DNA from 2 places in the Streptomyces sp. NPDC053426 genome. Region 2 is predicted to be linked to the other one. Evidence: riboswitches for the same ligand, from Rfam matches in the RefSeq annotation. Region 2 holds a riboswitch; the other holds the start of a gene.

Region 1 (4,792 bases), on a different contig from region 2:
CGACACGTCCTGGCCGACCGACGCCGCGAACAACTGGTCGTCGGGGTCCTGCACCACCAGTTGCACGGTGGTGCGCAGCGCCGTCAGGCCCTTGCGGTCGTAGCGGACCGGCCGCCCCCCGACGGTCAACTCGCCCCCGTCCGGGCGCAGTCCGCCGCTGAGCAGCCGCATCAGCGTCGTCTTCCCGCTGCCGTTGCGCCCCAGCAGCGCCAACGCGCGCCCCTCGCGCACCTCGAAGTCCAGGCCGCTGAGCACGGGCGGGCCGTCCTCGTACGCGAACGACGCGCCCCGCAGGGCGACCAGCACGGACTCGTTCACGACAGTGGCCTTTCCAGTACGAAGGTGAGGGCGGCCAGCGCCGCGAGGAGCGCCACGCTCAGCGTCGTGAACCGGGCGGAGACGCGGGCCTCGGGCACCAGCACGCGCAGGGTGCCGTCGTAGCCGCGTCCGGCGAGCCCGGTCTGCAGGCGCGCCGCCCGGTCGAAGGAGCGGACGAACGCGGTCGCGCCGAGTCCGCCGAGGGACCGCCAGGTCGCCGCGCGGGTGGTGTGCCCGAGCCGGGCCGCCTGCGCCTGTCCGACGCGGCGCACCGAGTCCAGCAGCAGGAAGCTCATCCGGTACGTCACCAGCGCCACGTCCACGAGCGGCGCCGGCACCCCGGCCCGCACCAGACGCGGCAGCAGATCCGACATGGGCGTGGTGAAGGCGAACAGCAGCACGCCCAGCGAGGCCGCCGAGGTGCGCAGCATCAACTCCCCGGCACGCAGCGGCCCGTCCTCGGCCCAGGACAGGAACCCGCCCGGTCCGCCCACCCGCACCAGCAGCGTCAGCGCCCCGGTGACGCAGAAGCCCAGCGGCACCCGGTACGCCCGCCACAGCCGCCGCGCCGGCACCCCCGCCGGGCCGAGCAGCACCACGAGCGCCGTCACCAGCACCAGGACCGCGCCCGGCCACGGCGGCAGCGAGACGGCGAGCAGGGTGAGCCCCAGCCCCAGTACGGCCTTGTCCACGGGATGGCGGCGGCGCCAGCGACTGCTGTGCGCCGCCGCGTCGATCGGCAGCACGGGCCGTCAGACCCGTCGTCGTTCGGAAGCGGCCTCGTCACCGGCGGCCTCGTCACCGGCGTCCGCGCCCGCCTCGGCCCGCAGTCGCGCCAGCGCCCGCGCCTCCCCCTGCCGCCGCCCGCGCCGCAGCCCGAAGTAGTACGTGAGGACGCCCGCGCCGATCGCCGCCTGGAGGGCGAACAGCGCCGACTCGATCTCGCCGGACGGCGGTTCGTACAGCGGGGAGAACCACGGTTCGTAGTCCGGGTCGATCTCGGTGATCGCCGTCTCGGCCTCGGCGTCCGCGCCGGTGAACGGCTCCTCCTTGTGGTCGCCGAGCCCGAACACCAGCGGGAGCACGGCGAGTGCGGCCACCAGCACCAGCAGCAGCGTGTTGATCTTCGCGTTGCGGCTCATCGGGCCACCGCCTCCGCCGAGTCGGACGACTTCGCCGTCTTCCGCCCGGCCGCCGACGTCACCAGCACCCCGAGCCGCGTCAGTTCCCCCTTGCTCGACTGCACCAGCATGCGCATCACCAGCACGGTCAGCAGCCCCTCGCTCACCGCGAGCGGGATCTGCGTCACGGCGAAGATGGAGCCGAACTTGCCCAGCGCGCCCGCGAATCCGCTCCCCGGGTCGGGGAAGGCGAGCGCCAGCTGCACGCTCGTCACGCAGTACGTCGACAGGTCGGCGACGAACGCGCCGGAGAACACCGCCACCATCAGCGGCACGTCGTACCGGCGCAGCAGCCGGTAGACGCCGTACCCGGCCCAGGGGCCGACGACCGCCATCGAGAAGACGTTGGCGCCCAGTGTGGTCAGCCCGCCGTGGGCGAGCAGCAGCGCCTGGAACAGCAGGGTGATGGTGCCCAGCACCGCCATGACCGGCGGCCGGAACAGGATCGCGCCGAGTCCCGTGCCGGTGGGGTGGGAGCAACTTCCGGTGACCGACGGCAGTTTCAGCGCGGACAGGACGAACGTGAACGCTCCCGACGCGCCGAGCAGCAGCGTGCTCTCGGGATGTTCCCGTACCTCACGGATGAGCGACCGGGCTCCGTGGACGACGAACGGCGCCGACGCGACGCCCCAGGCGACCGCGTGCGCCGGTGGCAGAAAACCCTCGGCTATGTGCATGGCTCAGCAGACCCTCTCCAGCACCTCGTGGATGGTTGACGTGCCTTGGCCGGTCTCCTGGCTGACGGGTACCACCGCCCGTGCTCCGCCTTCCCGGGTCCCGAAGAACCCAGTGGCTGCCCGTGAGGGCCGGAGCCGGACTTCCCGATCACAGTGGCGAGGGCCGCACCGGTATCGCACCGATTTCCCGTCACCAAGGCGTGGTGACAGTAGTGCCCGTTCCGGTCCGGTGACAAGCGGCCACAGGGGGCGCGCGGACGGCGCCCGATGGCTCGCACCCCGGCGCACACCTGCGCACTTGACACGAGCGGCGCCGTCCGTCGGGGCGGGGGAGTGGGGGGCCGCCGTCCTGGGCAGTACCTTGCTGCAATTAATATGCAACAACGATTTCCAGGCAACAGGGATGTGAGGTTCGATGACGACCCGACGAATACGGGGTACCGCCGCCGTGGTCGCGATGGCCGGTGCGGTCGCCGCCTGCTCGGCGCCGGGCGACGGCGGCGCGGACGGCGGAGCGTCCGCCGGATCCGTCGTGATCGGGGTCCCGTCCGAACCGGACACGCTCAGCCCCCTGCTCGGCTACGGCAAGGACGGCAACTCCAAGATCTTCGACGGACTCCTCGCCCGCGACGCCGACATGAAGCTGAAGCCCGCCCTGGCGAAGGCGCTCCCCGAGGTCACCGACGGCGGCCGCACCTACACGTACACCCTGCGCGACGGCGTGAAGTTCAGCGACGGCGAGCCGCTGACCGCCGACGACGTGGTCTTCACGTACGACACCGTGCTGGACGAGAAGACCAACAACACCGCCAAGAGCGAACTGGACGCCGTCAAGGAGGTCCGGGCCGACGGCGACGACAAGGTCGTCTTCACCCTCGACTACCCCTACGCGGCCTTCGCCGCCCGCACGGTGCTGCCCGTCGTCCCCGAGCACGTCGCGGGCGGACAGGACCCCAACACCGGCTCCTTCAACACCGAGCCGATCGGCACCGGACCGTACGTCCTCACCGGCTGGAGCAAGGGCGAAAAGCTCACCTTCAAGGCCAATCCGGACTACTGGGGCGGCGCTCCGAAGGTGAAAAAGCTCACCATGGCGATCATCGCCGACGACGACGTCCGCGCCACCCGGCTGCGCTCCGGCGACCTCGACGGCGCGACCCTCCCGCCCAACCTCGCCGCCACCTTCAAGAACGACGACGGCAAGAAGACGTACCGGGCGACGTCGTACGACTTCCGCGCCGTCAGCCTCCCCACCGGCAACCCCGTCGCCGGGGACACCGCGATCCGCCGCGCCCTCGACCTGGCCGTGGACCGCCGGGCCATGGTCGACAAGATCCTCGACGGCGCCGGCCGCCCCGCCTACGGCCCGCTGCCCATCGACGACCCCTGGTACGCCGAGGGCGTCGACCGCCCCCAGGACCTCGACGAGGCCGAGAGCATCCTCGACGAGGTCGGCTGGAAGGCCGGCGAGGACGGCATCCGCGCCAAGGACGGCCGCGCCGCCCGCTTCACCCTCTACTACCCCTCCGGCGACAAGGTCCGCCAGGACCACGCCCTCGCCTACGCCTCCGACGCCAAGAAGGCCGGCATCGACGTCGAGGTGGAGAGCGCCACCTGGGAGGTCATCGAACCCCGGATGAACCAGGACGCCGTCCTCGCCGGATTTGGCAGCACCGGCGACCCCGACTTCGGCCTCTACACGCTCCTGCACTCCTCCCTCGCCGGAGACGGCTTCAACAACATGGCCCTGTACGACAACCCGGCCGTCGACGAGGCCCTCGACGCCGGCCGCCGCAGCCAGGACCCGAAGGACCGCAAGGCCGCCTACGACACCCTCCAGCGCGAACTGGTGAAGGACCCCGGCTACACCTTCCTCACCCACATCGACCACATGTACGTCCTCGCCGACTGCTGGAAGGGCCTCACCACCCAGACCGAACCCCACGAGCACGGCTTCGCCAGCGGCCCCTGGTGGAACGTCGAGGACTGGCAGCCCACGGCATGACCGCCCTTCCCTGGGGAGAGATGACCAGGCTCACGGCACGGCGGGCCCTGTTCGCCGTGCCGGTGCTGCTCGTCGTCACCTTCGGCGTGTTCGCCGTCGCCGCCGCCTCCCCCTTCGACCCCGTCAAGGCGTACGCCGGCACCGCCGCGCTCGGCGCCGACCAGGAGACCCTGGACCGGCTGCGGGAGAACCTCGGCGTGGACCGGCCGTTCACCGCCCGCTGGTGGGACTGGCTGACCTCCGCGTTCGGCGGCGACCTCGGCCAGTCCACCGTGATGCGCCAGCCCGTGGCCGAGGTGATCGGCGAACGCCTGGTCTGGTCGGCCCTGCTGTGCGCCGTCGCGTTCGCCGCCGCCGTCCTGCTCGGCACCGTGCTCGGCGTCCTCGCCGCCCGCCGCCCCGGCTCGCTCCTCGACCGTACGGTCACCTCCCTCGCGTACGCCCTGGAGGCCGCCCCGGTCTTCTGGACCGCCCTGCTCGCCGTCTGGCTGTTCGCCCTCCACCTGGACGTCCTCCCGGCCGGCGGCCTCACCGACACCGGCAGCGAACAGGTCACCTTCGGCCAGGTCGCGAGCCACCTGGTCCTGCCCGCCGGCGTCCTCGCCGTCTCC
Region 2 (4,792 bases):
ACAGCGGGGCTCCGGCGGTTGACTTGAATGTGGAGGGAGGCGGAAACCAGGTGTGCCCCGCGCAGTTCTCGTGGTGGTTCTGGCCGGATAACGCCTCTGGGGATCGCTGCCCCATCAGCCAGACTCGTTGCCTCACGACACATGCGCACCGTTATGCGGTGGCCCGTGCCCCGGAGGCCCCTGATGACGTCAGACGCGAGGCCGGACGAAGACGGGGCGGCAGCCCCGCCCGAACGGCGACGGCCCCCTGGTGACCGCGTCGCGCTGCGCGGCGACCTGCGGGCCGCCCTGCCCGACGCCACCGCGGCGATGGTGGTCACGGCGCTCGTGTTCGCCCTCCTGTGGGCGCGCATGGAGTCCGGCGAGTCGGACACGGTCGCGGTCATGCCGTTCATGGACGACCCCGGCACCTACTGGATGTACCTGCTCAGTCAGGCGTTCGGGTGGTCGGGCCTGCTGTGGGCCTGGGGCACGGTCATGCTCGGTCTGCTGCTGTCGGGGCCGCGCCCCGCCCGGCTGCCGGTCTCCCGGCAGGTGCTGGAGCGCTGGCACCGCACCACGAGCCTGACGACGACGGCGCTGATGTTCGCCCACGCGCTGATGTTCGCGGCGGAACTCGTCCGCTACGAGACGAAGGTGGACTGGGCGGAACGGCTGTGGGTGGCCTTCGCGGACACCTTCGTGCCGGGCTGGTACGACTCCGGGACCGGCCAGGTCGCCATCCCGATCGGGCAGGGTGCCCTGTACCTGGCGATTCCGCTGGGGCTGCTGTTCTACGTCCGGCACCGCATCGGAGCGAACACCTGGCGACGGCTGCACCGTTTCGTGATCGTCGTCTACGTGCTGAGCGTGTGGCACACGCTCCTGTACGGAACCAACGTCTGGTACGGGGAGTGGCCGCGCACCGTGCTGTGGCTACTGCAACTCCCGGTCGCCGCGCTGCTGTTGCTGCGTCTGCTGAGACCTGCCCGGCGGGCCGGACGGCTGGGCTCCCCCGGCGGGGGAGCGGCCCGTCCGGGGTGGTGGGTGCGGGCGGCAGGACGGGTCGCGGTCGGGGCCGTCGTCGTAGGGCTGGTCGTCGTGGTGGTGTCGGGCCGTGACGGCGGACGGGACCGTCCGGCCCATCCGCCCGCGACGGCCCCCCACGCCCAGGAGACGGACTGACGGTCGGCACCGGGCGGGCGGGACGGTGTCCCGGGAGGGGATGGTGTCCGGCGACAAGGCGGCGGCGGAACGAGGAAGCCGGTCTGAATCCGGCGCGGTCCCGCCACTGTGATCGGCGAGCGCTTCCCGACAGGCCACTGCCCGGCAACGGGTGGGAAGGCCGGGACGAGCATCGACCCGAGAGCCAGGAGACTCACGCGGTCGCCTCCTCGACGGACCACCGGGGCGGATCTCCCCGGAGAGAGGGACGGCACCGCATGCCCGCGACGCCGACCGGACGAACGACGGACGACGGACGACGCGAGGACCGAAGCGGCGGCCGGCCCCGTGCCGTGCCGCGTCGTCGGGTGCCGCGACTGCTGCTGCGGCAGCCCCGAAGTGACCGGAGCCGACCACGCGGCCCGGACGGCACGTCTGCGCGCTCAGGTGCCGGTGCGGGTGTCCGCCTGCCTCGACGTCTGCGAACACGCCGACGTCATCGTCGTCCAGCCCTCCGCGGAGGGCAGGGCCGCAGGCGCCCGACCCGTCTGGCTCGGACTGGTCAACGACCCGGACGCGACCGAGGACGTCGCCGCCTGGGCACGCGCGGGCGGACCGGGCGTGGCACCTTCGCCGGACGTCCTCGACCTGTACGTCATCACGCCGCCACGACGGCGTACGGCTCCCTGACCGTACGGACGGAGAGTCGGAAGGAGACAGGAACCGTGCACGAAGCCCCTGCCTCGGCGGCGTCCGTCACCGCCGCCCTGCACGACGTGGCGGACCTCGGCGACTTCTTCGCCCCGCGGGCCGGCGGACGGGACGACTGCCGGCCTCCGGTCGCTCGTTCCTGCGCGGTGGGGTTCACCGACCTCGCCGAAAGCCGTCGCACGCCGCCACCGCACTACGGAGCCGCGCGTCGACGTCTCCACCGCCCCGCTCGGTCACGCCGGGAGATGCCCCGAACACGAAAGCGCCGTCGCCGAGTTCCGCCGACGGGCCCGGTCGCCCGGGTCCCTGGTGAACATGGGCACGGACCGCAGACCCGTTCGGGTGGTTTGAGCGGCACGTCCGTGTGAAGGCGCTACCCCGAGTGCCGCTCGCGCACCAAGAGTGATGCGCGATGAACACTCAGAACGCGAACACCTCAGACGTGAGCACTCCGTCGACACACCAGGACGCCGCTCCCTCCCGGCGCACCGTGGTCACGGCGACCGGCGCCTCGGCGCTCGCGGTCGGGCTCACCGCGGCCTCCGCCACCCCCGCGACCGCGCTCAGTCCCGCCACCGCGCCCGCCGTCAAGCCGGGTGCGGCCCCGCCCGGCACCGATCCGAAGGCGTACCGGACGGTCGCCCGCGCCGTCGTGGTCCACGACGAACACGACAAGCCCCTGGTCCCGGCCTACGTGAAGATCGTCGACAACGGTCTGCCGACCGGCAGGGGGAAGGCCACCAAGCGGGTACTGGTCGTCGGGGCGGGGCCGGCCGGCCTGCTCGCCGCCGACCTGCTCAACCGGGCGGGCCACGACGTCGTCGTGATCGAGGCCAACGGTAACCGGGTCGGCGGCCGGGTCAAGACCTTCCGCAAGGGCGGCCATGAGAACGGCGCGCAGCCGTTCGCCGATCCCCGGCAGTACGCCGAGGCCGGTGCCATGCGGCTGCCGGACAGTCACCCGCTCCTGATGGCCCTGCTGAAGAAGTTCGACCTTCCCCGCCAGGAGTTCTACCTGGTGGACGTCGACCCGGACGACCCGGCGACGAAGACCAATCGCACCTGGATGCACGTCAACGGCATCCATGAGCGCCGGGCCGACTACGAGAAGAACCCGGAAAGGGTCAACGACACCTTCAACGTCACCGGCGCGCACCGGAAGAAGACCGCCGCCGCCATCCTCGCCGACGCGCTCGAACCCGTACACCGACTCGTCCGGGGCAAGGAGGGGACCGCCCTTGTCGACGGGTGGGCCGAGGTGCTCGAGAGGTACGGACACTGGTCCATGTACCGCTACCTCACCGAAGCCGCGGGGCTCGACACCCACACCATCGACCTGGTCGGCACCGTCCAGAACCTCACCTCGCGGTTGCACCTCTCCTTCCTGCACAGCTTCCTGTCCAGCGCACTGATCTCCCCGGGGACCAAGTTCTGGGAGATCAAGGGCGGGACCGCGCTGCTCGCCGACGCGCTGTACGCGCCCGTGAAGGGAAAGGTACGGCTCGACCGGCGCGCCGTACGCGTCGAACGGGCGGGCGGCAAAGTGCGGGTGCACACCGTCTCGGAGGACTGCCAGACGGGTAAGGGCGGCACCACGGAGGTCTTCGAGGGCGACGAGGCGATCATCACCGTGCCCTTCTCCGGACTGCGGCACGTCGCGTTCGACCCCCCGCTGTCGTACGGCAAGCGCCGGGCCATCACGGAGTTGCACTACGACTCCGCGACCAAGGTGCTGCTCGAATTCTCGCGGCGCTGGTGGGAGTTCACGGAGGCACAGTGGAAGCGGGCCCTCGACACGATCGAGGACGGCCTCTACGAGAAGTATCGGGCGGGCAAGGTCAGGGACGCCGGATATCTCGGTGCCCACAAGTCGGTGAAGGACCTGGGGGTGACGATCCCCGATGACTACAAGCACTGCTTCACCGCCTTCAGGCCCGCCATGGAGGGTGAGGTCGAGGCCGCCCACGTCCGCGGTGGCGGCGCCGTCAGCGACAACGCCAACCGCTTCATGTACTTCGAGCACGCCCAGCCCATGGAAGGCAGCGACGGCGGCATCGTGCTCGCCTCCTACAGCTGGTCCGACGACGCCCTCAAGTGGGACGCCTACGCCGACGAGGAGCGCTGTCTGCGCGCCCTCGCCGGAGTGCAGGCGGTCTTCGGCCGCCGCTGCGAGGTGTTCTTCACCGGCAAATGCCGGACCCAGTCGTGGACGCGGGACCACTACGCCTACGGAGAGGCGTCCGTGCTCTTCCCCGGCCAGCACACGGAGCTGTTTCCCGACATCCCCACCTCCGAAGGACCCCTGCACTTCGCGGGGGATCACACCTCGATCAAGCCGGCCTGGATCGAGGGCGCTCTGGAATCCGCCGTCCGCTCCGCTCTGAAGGTCCACACCGGCTGACCGAGCCGGGCGGCATCCCCGGCTCCGGGTCGCGGCCGCGTGCCGTGGACGCGCCCTGGAGCCGGGGGACCTCGGACACCGAGCGGGACCACCGAGTGCGCATCCACCTGCGGTCCGGCGGCCCTTGGCCGAACGGCTGCGCCCCATGACCTGTCCGACCACGCCATGGTGCGAATGACATGGCGCTATGCCACCTCGTGCACCGGGAGAAGGCCGCCCGTGGCACGCGGGGACGGCGCGCCCGCACCGTCGACACCCTCTCAGTCGCCCTTCCTGGAGCGCTTGTTCCGCAGCGGGGAGCGGTGGCCGTCTCAGCCGGAGACGTGAATCGCGTGAGCATCGAAGGTCCCGGCGGCGGTGAGGAGTTCGCCCGGTTGTGGGCGGCCCACGACCTGTCGGCCGAACCTGCCCCACGCAAGACCGTTCGGCACCCCGTGATCGGTCCCCTCACGCTCGACTGCCGTCCCGGACATCACCGATCAGGACCAGCGAGTCGTGATCTGCACGGTCACCCCCGGCTTCCGAGCGGAGAGAGCC

What was found. A riboswitch is a leader RNA that binds a small molecule or an ion and turns the genes downstream of it on or off. The one in region 2 is predicted to bind cobalamin.
Region 1: another riboswitch for cobalamin. It lies ahead of ACZ62B_RS13810 (energy-coupling factor ABC transporter permease); the one in region 2 lies ahead of ACZ62B_RS01895 ((2Fe-2S) ferredoxin domain-containing protein).

The regions. Positions count from the first base shown of each region.
Region 1 is NZ_JBVJKE010000005.1:468,329-473,120, reverse strand. It holds gene ACZ62B_RS13825 (energy-coupling factor ABC transporter ATP-binding protein) at 1-318, opposite strand, end outside; gene cbiQ (cobalt ECF transporter T component CbiQ) at 315-1,064, opposite strand; gene ACZ62B_RS13815 (energy-coupling factor ABC transporter substrate-binding protein) at 1,071-1,460, opposite strand; gene ACZ62B_RS13810 (energy-coupling factor ABC transporter permease) at 1,457-2,176, opposite strand; cobalamin riboswitch at 2,207-2,389, opposite strand; gene ACZ62B_RS13805 (ABC transporter substrate-binding protein) at 2,592-4,181, shown strand; gene ACZ62B_RS13800 (ABC transporter permease) at 4,202-4,792, shown strand, end outside.
Region 2 is NZ_JBVJKE010000001.1:474,398-479,189, reverse strand. It holds gene ACZ62B_RS01900 (ferric reductase-like transmembrane domain-containing protein) at 184-1,164, shown strand; cobalamin riboswitch at 1,191-1,379, shown strand; gene ACZ62B_RS01895 ((2Fe-2S) ferredoxin domain-containing protein) at 1,492-1,833, shown strand; gene ACZ62B_RS01890 (flavin monoamine oxidase family protein) at 2,297-4,255, shown strand; partial or broken gene ACZ62B_RS01885 (MmyB family transcriptional regulator) at 4,435-4,707, shown strand.